4 regions of the Bacillus sp. VA13 genome follow, and region 2 is predicted to be linked to each of the others. Evidence: predicted binding sites of a transcription regulator. Region 2 holds the regulator's gene; each other region holds the start of a gene.
The links. The regulator LexA, encoded in region 2, represses DNA repair genes until DNA is damaged. The targets are predictions, from matches to a motif close to CGAACATATGTTCG.
Positions count from the first base shown of each region.

Region 1: the regulator LexA is predicted to act here: its motif matches at 1,415-1,428, upstream of AC0C66_RS14285 (YhjD family protein).
Region 3: the regulator LexA is predicted to act here: its motif matches at 1,885-1,898, upstream of recA (recombinase RecA).
Region 4: the regulator LexA is predicted to act here: its motif matches at 1,749-1,762, upstream of AC0C66_RS04665 (DNA polymerase IV).

Region 1 covers NZ_JBVQPP010000003.1:454,912-458,079, forward strand. The annotation lists gene lepB (signal peptidase I) at 151-672, opposite strand; gene AC0C66_RS14280 (TVP38/TMEM64 family protein) at 674-1,297, opposite strand; gene AC0C66_RS14285 (YhjD family protein) at 1,451-1,813, shown strand; gene AC0C66_RS14290 (DUF3311 domain-containing protein) at 2,038-2,238, shown strand; gene AC0C66_RS14295 (sodium:solute symporter family protein) at 2,235-3,168, shown strand, end outside.
Region 2 covers NZ_JBVQPP010000001.1:381,484-384,651, forward strand. The annotation lists gene fosM (FosM family fosfomycin resistance protein) at 1-119, shown strand, start outside; gene AC0C66_RS01635 (hypothetical protein) at 196-624, shown strand; gene lexA (transcriptional repressor LexA) at 1,018-1,635, opposite strand; gene yneA (cell division suppressor protein YneA) at 1,785-2,102, shown strand; gene AC0C66_RS01650 (YneB family resolvase-like protein) at 2,121-2,774, shown strand; gene AC0C66_RS01655 (DUF896 domain-containing protein) at 2,838-3,071, shown strand.
Region 3 covers NZ_JBVQPP010000001.1:230,556-233,723, reverse strand. The annotation lists gene AC0C66_RS01185 (serine hydrolase domain-containing protein) at 1-597, opposite strand, end outside; gene recA (recombinase RecA) at 766-1,812, opposite strand; gene AC0C66_RS01175 (competence/damage-inducible protein A) at 1,985-3,168, opposite strand, start outside.
Region 4 covers NZ_JBVQPP010000001.1:921,660-924,827, reverse strand. The annotation lists gene AC0C66_RS04675 (MDR family MFS transporter) at 1-904, opposite strand, end outside; gene AC0C66_RS04670 (YqzH family protein) at 1,433-1,639, opposite strand; gene AC0C66_RS04665 (DNA polymerase IV) at 1,806-3,044, shown strand; gene AC0C66_RS04660 (YolD-like family protein) at 3,041-3,168, shown strand, end outside.

The sequences.
Region 1 (3,168 bases), on a different contig from region 2:
TCATACAAAACGAACGAAAACCACTAAAATAAACGCAAATCTTAAAACCAGTTTTATTTTTTTGTTACACACGTAACGATTTAAATTATATCCTCTTACAATTTTTTCTTCAACACATTTTTCCAAACCAGCACAAAAAAAGACGCCGCTTCAATTGGCGTCTTTTTGTTCAGCATCGGAAATCACACCGACGATATTTTTTTCTCTAATTGGACCAAAGTGCCGGCTGTCGAAGCTGTATATGCGATTATCTCCAACGACAAAATATTGACCCTTCGGCACCTTGCTTGTTCCTGTCACATCTTTCAACGTAAAATCACCTGTTACATGGCTTCCGGCAGAAACAGATTTCAATTGCTTCAAAAATGGTTCAGCAACCTGCTTTCCGTTCACATACAGCTGATCATCTTTATATTTGATCGATTCACCGGGCAAGCCGATTACCCGCTTAATCAGCACTTTTTGATCGGGGCCTTTAAAAAGGACAATATCAAAACGATGGATGGTTTTAAATCGATGCGAAAATTTATTGACCAACAGTTCGTTCCCTTCCTGAAAGGTCGGGTTCATGCTGACGCCTTCCACTTTATAATCAATAAAGACGGCATTTTTAACCTGAATGGCGAGAACAACGGACACTACACTGGCAAGAAACCAAAACCGTTTTTTCATGTTACTGTCTCCCTCCATCATGCTCACGCTGACTAGCTCTCACATGCAGGTACCGCTCCACCTTTTTGCCGACATACCATAAGACAGCGATCACCAATACGGCGATGACCGTTCGAATCGGCTGTGTGATCAGCGCGTGCAGATCATATCCGATGAAGCTGATCATAAAAATCATGACAAGCTTTCCCGAGGCAGCCGCCAAAATAAACGGCCGCGTTCCGATCCTTGACAAACCGGCAACAACATTCACCGCGGCTGACGGTGTAAACGGAAAACAAAGCAGAAGAAACACAGGGCCGAAGCCGTGCCGTTCCACCCATAACATCAGCTTTCTGACCGACGGATGACTGCGGATAAATCCAAGCAATCTTCTCTGTCCGTATTGACGGACAATCAAAAATACGAGAATAGATCCAGCAGTTGATCCCGCCCATGACAGGATGAATCCTTCCCACAGGCCAAACGAGTTCGTATTCGCCACCACAAACACGATCAGCGGCAAAAACGGGAGAAATGCTTCAATTAAAGGCAGCAGCACAGCAATAAGCGGACCGAAAGCCCTATAGCTTTGAAATAATTCAGTTAAATGTTCTTGTGTGAAATAGGATAAAAAATGCTCCAACATTTATACTCCTTACCGGGTTTGTCTATCCTTATTCTACACATTATCAGCAGAAAACTAAAAAGTTTTGGCGATTTTTTCTGTCTTGAAACATTTCACCAGCCGATATAGAATACAAATAGAACAAACGTTCCCATTAGAAAGAAGGAGTCAGCAATGCCGAATCTGCAGGAGGAAATATACGAATTAATTGAACGGGCTCTCTTTTTGCCCATGGCCATTACGATTTTTAATCGTGATCTCGCCGGAATTGAGCAAAGCACATTAAAATTGAAGCATCCTTATAAACAGCTTATCAGCGAATCATTAAAAATAGCACAAAAGGATTTGATGGAGGTCAGAAAAGAGCTGAGGAAAAGAAAAATTGCGATACACGAGGCGGAACGCGATGAGGCCTTTACGCTTTATGTATTTGTGATCGATGGTTATGAAGAAAAGCACCGCTATTTTAATCCGCGAATTCGGGAGCAGGTCAGCGAATTATTAACATTCTATTTATTTGCCCCGGACAGGCCATGAGTCTTTTGAATCATTCTGTACTCTCCCAAGATTGCCCGCTCCCTCTTCGGGCAATTCCAACAATAAATTTCAGACAATTCCCACTATACAAACAAAATAAATTTATTTATAATTCGAACCACAGCCTTTCGCCCCAAAAAATGACATGTGCCGCCATATCTGCGACATCATTTTCAGTACGCTTGGGCTTGCACACCCCAATCCTAAAAGAGAAGGAGGATTCTATGAAACTGATTCACGTTCTCGCCGCTTTGCCCTTTATCGGAATCTTACTCGGCATCCCTTTTGCAAATAAAGTGACTCCCTATGTGTTCGGCATGCCGTTTATTCTTGCCTATATCGTGATGTGGGCTCTTTTGACCTCTGCGTTGATGGCGATTGTGTATGTCCTCGATAACGAAAATAAAAAGGAGGAAGCAGAATGAACGCAGCTCTCATCATCATTTTCGGCGTCCTGCTTTTGAGTATTTTTCTCGGCATACGCGCCCAAAAAGGAAAAGATATGAACCTTGAGCAGTGGACGGTCGGAGGCCGCGGCTTCGGAACCGTATTCGTGTTCTTATTGATGGCAGGCGAAATTTATACCACATTTACGTTTCTCGGCGGAAGCGGCTGGGCCTACGGGAAAGGCGGACCGGCCTTTTACATCATCGCCTACGGATGCCTGGCTTACATCCTTTCTTATTGGCTTCTGCCGGCGGTTTGGACGTACGCGAAACAGCATAAGCTGATGTCACAGTCTGATTTTTTCACCAAAAAATATAACAGTCCGCTGCTTGGCGTGCTCGTTTCACTGGTCGGCATCGCCGCGCTCATTCCGTATCTTGTGCTGCAGCTGAAAGGCCTCGGGCTGATTGTATCGGAAACATCGTACGGCAAAATCTCTCCGACCGCCGCCATCTGGATCGGCGCCATTTCGATCACGGTTTACGTTATGGTATCCGGCATTCACGGGTCTGCCTGGATATCGGTTGTGAAAGACATCATGATTTTGGTTGTCGTTCTGTTTTTAGGTGTGTATTTGCCAATTCATTACTACGGCGGATTTCAAGACATGTTTCAGCAGATTGAAACGGCAAAGCCAGGCTTTCTTACGCTTCCCGAAACGGGGCAAAGTGCGGCCTGGTTCAGTTCAACCGTGCTCTTGACAGCACTAGGGTTTTACATGTGGCCTCATACGTTTTCCGCTTCGTATTCAGCCGAAAACCCAAAAGTCTTTCGCAAAAACGCCATCATCATGCCTTTATACCAGCTGGTCCTGCTCTTCGTCCTTTTCGTAGGCTTTGCGGCTATCCTGCAAGTTCCTGGTCTGAAAGGCGCAGACGGGGATCTATCGCTTTTGAGACTGTCACTGC
Region 2 (3,168 bases):
GAAAATCAATTTATTTTACCGACCCTGACGGCCACAAGTTTGAATTTCATACCGGAACCCTTCAAGACAGGCTTCGTTATTATAAACAGGAAAAAACGCATATGGATTTTTATGATTGAAACGACCTCTTGATATTACACAGAACATATACATAAATCTCATGTAGGGTTAAAATGTGGTAAAGGAGGGGTGTAATTGAAAATAAGTATCTTAGGCTTAACAGCAGTTTTGATGTGTTTTTTTGGCATTGGCAGTACCCATGTGTCAGCTTTAGATTTTGATCACAAAACAGACTTTATTTTAAATGACAGCACAAAATCGTTTGTTCTGGAAAATATCAGTGATGTCCCGGCGATCGACTATATTTTAGGCTATCAGTTTACGATCTTGGGAGCCAATACTTGTTCAGTTGAGATTAAACTTCAGCGAATGGGGCTTACGGGAGAATATACCACACTGAGCACGAAGCAATTCAGCGGCAGCTGGTTTGATTTTAGTGCTCAGGATAAGGTTTCTATCGATCCGTTTCACCGATACCGTATATTAGCAGAAGAACACTCAGAAAACTGCACGAGTGTTCGGGTAAAGGGCAGTTGTGGTATACAATATTTTCATTTTGATTGAAGCTCACGTTGATCAAGAGAAGTGAGCTGTTTTTTAGAAAATGTTGAACCAACTACACTATGTACTAAATTTTCATTAAAATTCAATTACTGCCGCGCTCCTTACATAAACATGAAACCACGTCATTCCACGACCTAAGAAAATGAAACATTTTTAAGGACATAACGTCTAATATTTTAAACGGACAATATTCAGATAAAAGTTTCCTGAAGGAAAGAAAATTTCTTGACTTCAACAATTGTTTGGTGGATAATTATGGTGTAAACATGATGTTCTTTTTCCTCCTATTCAGGCTCGCACCCATAAGTCAGGGCGAGCCTGCTTTTTTGTACAATAAACCCCCTCTCCATAAAGGAAGAGGGGGTTATTTCATGCATTTGATAGATCAATAGGTTAATGGACGGTTCTGAACACGCCAATCACTTTCCCTAGAATGCTGACATTCTGCAAGATGATAGGTTCCATCGTTGGGTTTTCAGGCTGTAAGCGAATGTGAGTATCCTCTTTATAGAAACGTTTTACCGTAGCTTCATCATCTTCTGTCATCGCAACTACAATTTCCCCGTTGTTCGCTGTATTTTGCTGTTTAACGATGACATAATCCTTATCGAGAATACCAGCATCAATCATACTGTCTCCCATAATCTCCAGCATAAACACATGCTCGTCCGGAGGAACCATACGGTCAGGAAGCGGAAAATATTCTTCAATATTTTCTACTGCTGTAATAGGAGATCCCGCCGTGACTTTCCCGATGACCGGTACATTAACGACCTGACTTTGCGGAATGTCTACTTCTTCATCAAGTATTTCTATTGCTCTAGGTTTTGTCGGATCCCGTCTGATCAGCCCTTTTGTTTCCAAACGGGCCAAATGGCCGTGGACAGTTGAGCTGGACGCAAGCCCAACAGCCTCTCCGATTTCTCTCACGGAAGGCGGATATCCTTTTGATTTAACCTCTGCTTTAATAAAACGGAGGATATCAAGTTGCCTTTTTGATAGCTTCGTCATTTTTCGCACCTCAAAACGTCGATTTTAAGAAGATTATAGCATGATTTTCCTTACAGTACAAACATAGGTTCGAAAAAACAATTGACAGAAACGTTTGTTCGTATATACTGAAATTATAAAAAAGCGAACGAACATTCCTGTTGGAGGTTATGATCATGAGTAAAGAATCTATTATTTTTGTCGGTCTATTCACAGTGATTTTGAGCGCGGTTATCCTTTTGCTGTCATATACAAGCAGCGGTCAGGAACTTAATCAGTATGCTAAAATAGAAGTCCAGCAAGGCGACACACTTTGGTCAATTGCTGATCAGGTAGCAGATACAAAAAAGATAAACAAAAACGATTTTATTGAATGGGTAGCTGATAAAAATCATCTTCAGACGTCTGATATCCAGCCGGGAGATGAGTTGGTGATTCCATTGAAAAAGAAGCATCAGGATGCATATAAATTGGCAACTGTAAGATAGAGAGGAAAGATAGAAAAAATGAAAGCACTCATATATGCCCGCGTAAGCACAAATAAAGAACAGCAGGAAACTTCATTAAAGCGGCAGGTGGAGGAGCTAACGGCCATTGCAGCCGAGAACGGCATGGAAGTCGTCAAAGTGATTTCTGAAAAAGCCAGCGGATATGAAATGGATCGTGACGGTGTATTTGAGCTGCTTGATGAGATCAAGAATTCGGGAATTGATGTTATTTTGGTTCAGGATGAGACTAGGCTCGGTCGGGGAAATGCAAAAATCGCCCTGCTCCATTGTATCTACAGAGAAGATGTGAAAGTCTATACAACGGCTCACAGAGGTGAACTGGAGTTATCGGAGGCTGACTCGATGGTGCTGGAGATCGTCAGCATTGTGGAAGAGTACCAGAGGAAAATTCACAATATGAAAATCAAGCGGGGAATGAAGCGTGCAGTAAAAAACGGTTTTAAACCGCAAAAAAACCTGAAAAACCAACATGAAAACAGCGGAAAGGAAAGAATAGAGGTCCCAATCTCAGAGATCGTTCGCCTAAGAGCGAATAAACTGACGTTCGCAGAAATTGCCGCAACGCTAAGAGGGTTTGGCTATGATGTGTCTAAAGCGACCGTCCACCGGCGGTATCAGGAATACATAGAGAATGACGAGACAGCCGAGTGAATCAGTTGTAAAACTCTTTTTGATCTAGTACTATATAGACAAAATGCAATAAAGGAGTTTAACATGATTTCAAACGCTAAAATTGCCAGAATTAATGAACTTGCTGCTAAAGCCAAAGCTGGCGTTATGACAGAAGAAGAAAAAGCCGAACAGCAAAAGCTTCGTCAAGAGTACTTGAAAGGTTTTCGCTCTTCTATGAAAAACACGTTAAAAAGTGTGAAAATCATTGACCCAGAAGGCAATGATGTAACACCAGAAAAGCTAAAAAAAGAACAACAAAATAACAAACTTCACTAATATAAGAGGAATACGGAAATATCGTATTCCTCTTTTGCATATACTATAAGCAAAACTCTTATGTGACAAAATTCAACAAGTTTCTCTCAAATTTAAG
Region 3 (3,168 bases), 150 kb from region 2:
TAAATCGTCCGGAGTGATTGCGCCATTGCCTTCAATATGTCCATTTATTCCCGATGTATGTGTAAGCAGGTTCTTCAAAGTAATTGTTTGTCCATTGGGAAAATGAGGTAAATACGTGCTTACAGGATCACTTGTTTGAAGTTTCCCTTTTTCCTCAAGCTGCAAAATAGCGGTTGCAATCAACGCTTTTTGTGACGAACCGACATAAAAAGATGTCAATGGATTATTTTGAATGTGATGTTTACGGTCTGCATAACCAAAACCTTTACTTGTTACGATTTCTCCATTTCTGACAATCATGGCTGTTCCGCTGAAACCGATCTCTTTTAAATAATTGCTGATTTTTTGATTACGGTCGACTATTTTGATTTGTTCGTCTGTTTTTTTGGTGGTTTTCTTTTTGACTTCTTTTTTCTGGCTGGTATCTGAAACTGCTGCAGTTTCTTGTGATGGCTCGTTCTCTTCACTATTTCGTTGAAGCGCATTCCAAATCGTGAAGCAAATCATCACTGCTAAAAGACCAAGCAAAAGTTTGCCTCTTTTATTTAGTTTTCTCCGTCTGCGTTTCGCAGTTCTTCTGCGGGTTGGGCTTGTCATTCATTTTTTCCTCCCGAAATAAATTCCATTTTGCACACGTTTTGTTAGACGAATAAAGCACTAAAAAAGTTGTCAAAAAAAGCAATATATTTATCATTTTTTTGTAAAAATACAAAAAGGCTGAGTTTTTCACTCAGCCTTTTGTATCATTTCAAACTTATTTTATTTTTATTCTTCAAATTCGAGTTCTTCTTGTGCCTCTCCAGCTTGCTGCTGCACTGCTCCGTGATTATCCAAGCCGTAATGTTCGCGAATTTGCTCCTGAATCATCAGCATGATATCTTTATTTTCTTTCAAGAATTGTTTTGCATTTTCACGGCCTTGGCCAAGACGCTCCTCTTCATAGGAATACCATGAACCGCTTTTTTGCACGATATCAAGTTCAGTTCCAAGATCAATGATTTCGCCTTCTTTTGAGATGCCTTCTCCGTACATAATGTCAACCTCGGCTGTACGGAACGGCGGAGCTACCTTGTTTTTCACGACTTTGATTTTCGTTTTGTTCCCCATTACGTCGTTTCCTTGTTTCAGCTGTTCAGCACGGCGCACTTCAAGACGCACGGAAGAGTAGAATTTCAGCGCACGGCCGCCAGGAGTTGTTTCCGGGTTTCCAAACATAACGCCGACTTTTTCACGAATTTGGTTAATGAAAATCGCAATTGTCTTCGATTTGTTAATGGCCCCTGAAAGCTTACGAAGCGCTTGAGACATTAAGCGTGCTTGTAAACCGACATGCGAATCTCCCATGTCGCCTTCAATTTCCGCTTTCGGCACGAGAGCTGCTACAGAATCGACAACAACAATGTCAACTGCACCGCTTCGAACCAGCGCTTCCGCAATTTCAAGCGCCTGCTCGCCTGTATCAGGCTGAGACAGTAAAAGCTCTTCGATATTGACTCCGAGCTTTTGCGCGTATACCGGATCTAGCGCATGCTCCGCATCGATAAACGCGGCTTGTCCGCCCTGCTGCTGAACCTCAGCAATCGCATGAAGCGCCACAGTTGTTTTACCTGAGCTTTCAGGACCATATACTTCAATAATCCGCCCGCGCGGATATCCACCAATTCCTAATGCCGTATCAAGAGCGAGGGAGCCGCTTGGGACAGTAGAAATTCTTGTATCTGTCTTTTCTCCCAGTTTCATAATGGAACCTTTGCCGAACTGTTTTTCTATTTGTTTAAGAGCCATATCTAAGGCTGCCTGACGATCACTCATTCTATTTTTTCCTCCTTTATGTTACCACTACATATACTATACCCTGTTTGAAGGGATTTGCCAAGAAAAAAGCGAACGCATATTCGGATTTTTTCTTGGCGTGATTTCTATCAAAATATCATAATGTATCAGAGAAATCATGTTTTTTTAGGAGGATAATGTGCTGAAAATATTATTTTTGCTCTAAAAGCTTCAAGATTAAATGGCAGCCGTATTTGGCACCGCGTTTTCTGATTCCCGTTCTGGAGCCCGCAAAGTGAAACTCGTGAACCTCTTCTTTTCCATTAGCTGAAATACCGATAAACACATGTCCAGGCTCATGCCCTTCTTGAGTATCAGGTCCTGCTACACCGGTAAAGCTGATGCCGATGTCGCTACCAGTGAGCTTTTGAACACCCTTTGCCAGCTCTGATGCGCACTCCTTGCTGACCGCGCCAAATTGATCTAATGTTTCCTTCTTGACGCCAAGCACATTCTGTTTCATGTCGTTTGTATAGCAAACGACGCCGCCGGCAAATCGTTTTGAAGCACCGCTAAGATCCGTCAGCCATTCAGAAAACAGCCCGCCGGTAAAACTTTCCGCCGCGGAAATCGTAATGCTTTTTTCCTTACATGCTTTAGAAAGCTCTTTTACAAGGGAAGTATCATCGTAACCATAGAAAAATTCACCGACACGTTCTAAAATAACAGCCTCTGTTTCTTTTAACAGACGCTCTGTTTCCTTTTCGTCAGCATGCTTGGCTGTCAGACGCAGCGTCACCTCTCCATCTGCCGCCAAAGGAGCGATTGTCGGGTTGGTTTGTGCATCAATAATATCTTCCAAATCGGCTTCAAGCTGAGATTCACCAATACCGAAAAAGCGAAGAACGGTTGACACAATTTTTTCATTTGAACCCATCTTTTTCAGCAGAAGAGGCTTTGCCTCGTTTTCAAACATGGGACGCAATTCGCTTGGCGGTCCAGGAAGAAGCATATAAAAGCGCGATTCATGTTCTGTGAGCATTCCCGGTGCCATTCCAAAGTGATTTGCCAGTACGTCAGATCCTTCGATTACAAGCGCCTGTTTTCGATTATTAGGTGACATCGTCCGTTTTGTTCGTTTGAAATAGTCCTCAATGGATTGGAACGCCTCATCATTTAACACAAGCGGACGTCCCAGCGCATTTGCAATCGTTTCTTTCGTCAGATCATCTTTTGTCGGTCCGAGACCTCCTGAAAAAATAATGAAGTCAGAGCGTTCTTCAGCAATGCGGATGACCTGCTTCAGCCGCTCCGGGTTATCTCCGACTGCTGTATGATAAAATACGTTCACTCCGATTTCAGCGAGCTGTTTGCTGATAAATTGAGCATTTGTAT
Region 4 (3,168 bases), 540 kb from region 2:
CGTGTGATATGGTGAAAATGGCCATGCTGATACTAACCATCACATTACCGAGCATCAGGGAGCAAAGCGGCGAAAAACGTTTTGCAAAATGGACGATGGGAAATTGCGTCGTCAACACAACGATTGCGTTTAATGTCAGCATCAACCCATACAGCTTCGTTCCATTGCCGATCAAGGGGTTCTGCGCCATATACTGCGGGAATGTGGAACTGAACTGTGAGTAGCCGAAGGTGCATAGCGTAATGCCGACCAAAGCAATTGTAAAAAGATGATCCTTTTGCGTCACCATAAACGCTTCCCGCACGCTCATATTTCGGGGTTGGTCTGATGCTGACGATGATGGATGTTTTTTAAATTGGATGGCAAGCACGAGTCCGTATAGTCCGTAAATGACTGCAGGCACCAAAAAGGGTGCGGTCGATTGCGATGAGCCGAAATACAGGCCGAGCACCGGTCCGAAGACAACGCCGATATTAATAGCTGCATAGCGTAAATTAAAAACAAGCAGTCTCGTTTTTTCTTCTGTCATATCAGACAGCAAGGCCTTTGAAGCGGGCTCGAACAGTGATTTGCAAAGTCCGTTTAATGCGTTTACCACAAAAAATACCCAGAGATGAGATGCCGCCGCAAATCCTGCAAATACCAGCATCCAGCCGAAAATGGACACGAGCATCATGTTTTTTCTGCCGAATTTGTCTGAGATATATCCGCCGTAAAAGCTTGCAAGGATGCCGACTGATGAGCTTGCGGCGATGACCAGCCCTGCATAGGAAGCAGATGCGCCTTGGACGGCTGTTAAATAAATCGCTAAAAAAGGAATGCTCATCGATGTTGCCATTCTGCCGAAAATGGTTCCGATGATAATTGTCCAGCTGATGGGGTGGATATCTTTCCATTTCTTCATGAATCGTATTCTCTCCTGTATGTAAGAATCTTTTTCTATCATATATGAAAAAATTTCCTTCTCCAATGGGGGATTCAAAATATTTTGTTATTGACATTTACTACAAAACATGTCTGATTGTAGGATTGCAATATACCATGTGTGGAGGATACGGGGCTGACGGAGTTTACATCGTTGAAATTGAGGTTAAAGCATTCGGAAGGAAAATGACGATATGTCCGGCGCTTATGTCTGTGGTGAAAGCACAATATTAATTGATGCTGGAATGCCGGGCGTTTTAAAGCGATTCGGCAGAACATGGAAGCAAACGGAAGTCCGTTTGAAACATTACAGGCAGTGATTTAACCCATCAGGATGTGGATCAAGTTTCGGAAATGCTCAGTGATGCCGGACATGAGGTCAAAATTTACACTGAAAGCCGACATTAGCCGCAGAACAGCAGAAGGGGCCGTGTCTCTTCTGAATGATGACACGCTTGAGAATAGACAGTTTTGAGGGGCTGTACGTTTCTTTTTTTATGGCCTGCGTTTAAGAGAACAGCCCTTGGTTGGTGACATAGTCATAAATGATATCTTCTATATGCGCATGCAGATCCTCATCGGGTTCTTCATCCCGTCTCTCTTCTAAGGCTGCTTTCAGGCTTTGTTTTTCATATGGGCTTAACGGATCTATGGCAACATTTCTGCCGTATTGACGCAGTGCCTGTCCCATCATTTTTTCGACAAATTTCTCCATCATGACTCTCCTATCTTTGTGCTTCGCTTTTATTCTACTAAATGTTTTTCTTCTCTCAAACCCTTGGATCATATTTTCTGTCAGACAAGAATGATTTACCAGTATAAAACGAACATACTTTCGCATATAATAGAAAAACGAACATAAGTTCTTTTTAGAGGTGTGTATGATGAAAGAAAAAGTGATTTTTCTCGTTGACATGCAATCGTTTTATGCATCTGTAGAGAAAGCGGAAAATCCACATTTGAAAAATAGGCCCGTCATTGTTTCGGGTGACCCTGAAAAAAGGGGCGGAGTCGTATTGGCTGCCTGCCCGCTGGCGAAACAAAAGGGTGTGGCGAATGCTTCACGGCTGTGGGAGGCGCAGGAAAAGTGCCCTGAAGCTGTTGTGCTCCGGCCCCGTATGCAGCGGTATATTGATGTATCACTGCAAATTACGGCCATTTTAGAGGAGTATACAGACCTTGTAGAGCCGTATTCCATCGATGAACAGTTCATGGACATTACAGGCAGCCAGAAGCTGTTTGGGACGCCGGAAGAGATCGCAAACAGCATTCAGGGCAGAATCATGCGGGAGATCGGCATTTATGCGCGGGTCGGAATCGGTCCTAATAAAGCGCTAGCCAAAATCGCGTGCGACAATTTTGCCAAAAAGAATAAGAACGGTATTTTTACCTTAACGAAAGAAAATATGAAAACCGAAATGTGGCCGCTTCCGGTGGGCAGCATGTTTGGCGTTGGGAGCCGCATGAAGCATCATTTAAACCGGATGGGCATCAGCACGATCGGCGGGCTTGCGGCTTTTCCGCTCGATCTTTTAAAAAAGAAATGGGGCATTAACGGCCATGTGCTGTGGATGACGGCGAACGGGATCGACTATTCTCCTGTGTCAACTTCGTCTCTGGACGGACAAAAGGCGATTGGCCATGGAATGACTCTCCCGAAAGACTACGAACACTTTGATAAAGAAATCAAGATCGTACTGCTGGAACTGAGTGAAGAGGTGTGCAGGCGAAGCCGAAACGCTGGGATAATGGGGCAGACGGTGTCAGTGAGCTGCCGGGGTGCTGATTTTGATTGGCCAACGGGCTTCAACCGGCAAGTGAAGCTGGCGGAGCCGACGAATTCTACCCAGGATGTATATGAGGCTGTATGCCGGCTGTTTCTTACGTTTTGGGACGGGAAGCCTGTCCGCCGCCTCGGGGTCAATCTGTCTCAGCTCTCATCTGATGACATATGGCAGCTCAATTTATTTCAGGATTATGCAAAGAAAATGAGCCTTGGCTATGTGATGGATGGCATTAAAAACCGGTTCGGCGACACAGCCATCATCAGGGCGGCGTCACTGACAGCGGCAGGCCAGGCATTTGAACGTGCGGCTAAAATAGGAGGGCACTATAAATGAATGACCATTTAAAAAGAGGCAACCTGCTGTGGGAAGGGAGCAGGATGTTTCTGCCGGAACATAAACAAAGCCTGCTTGAGAGAAAGCGCCATAAACAGAAGCTGCAAAAGCCGATCCTTGATCC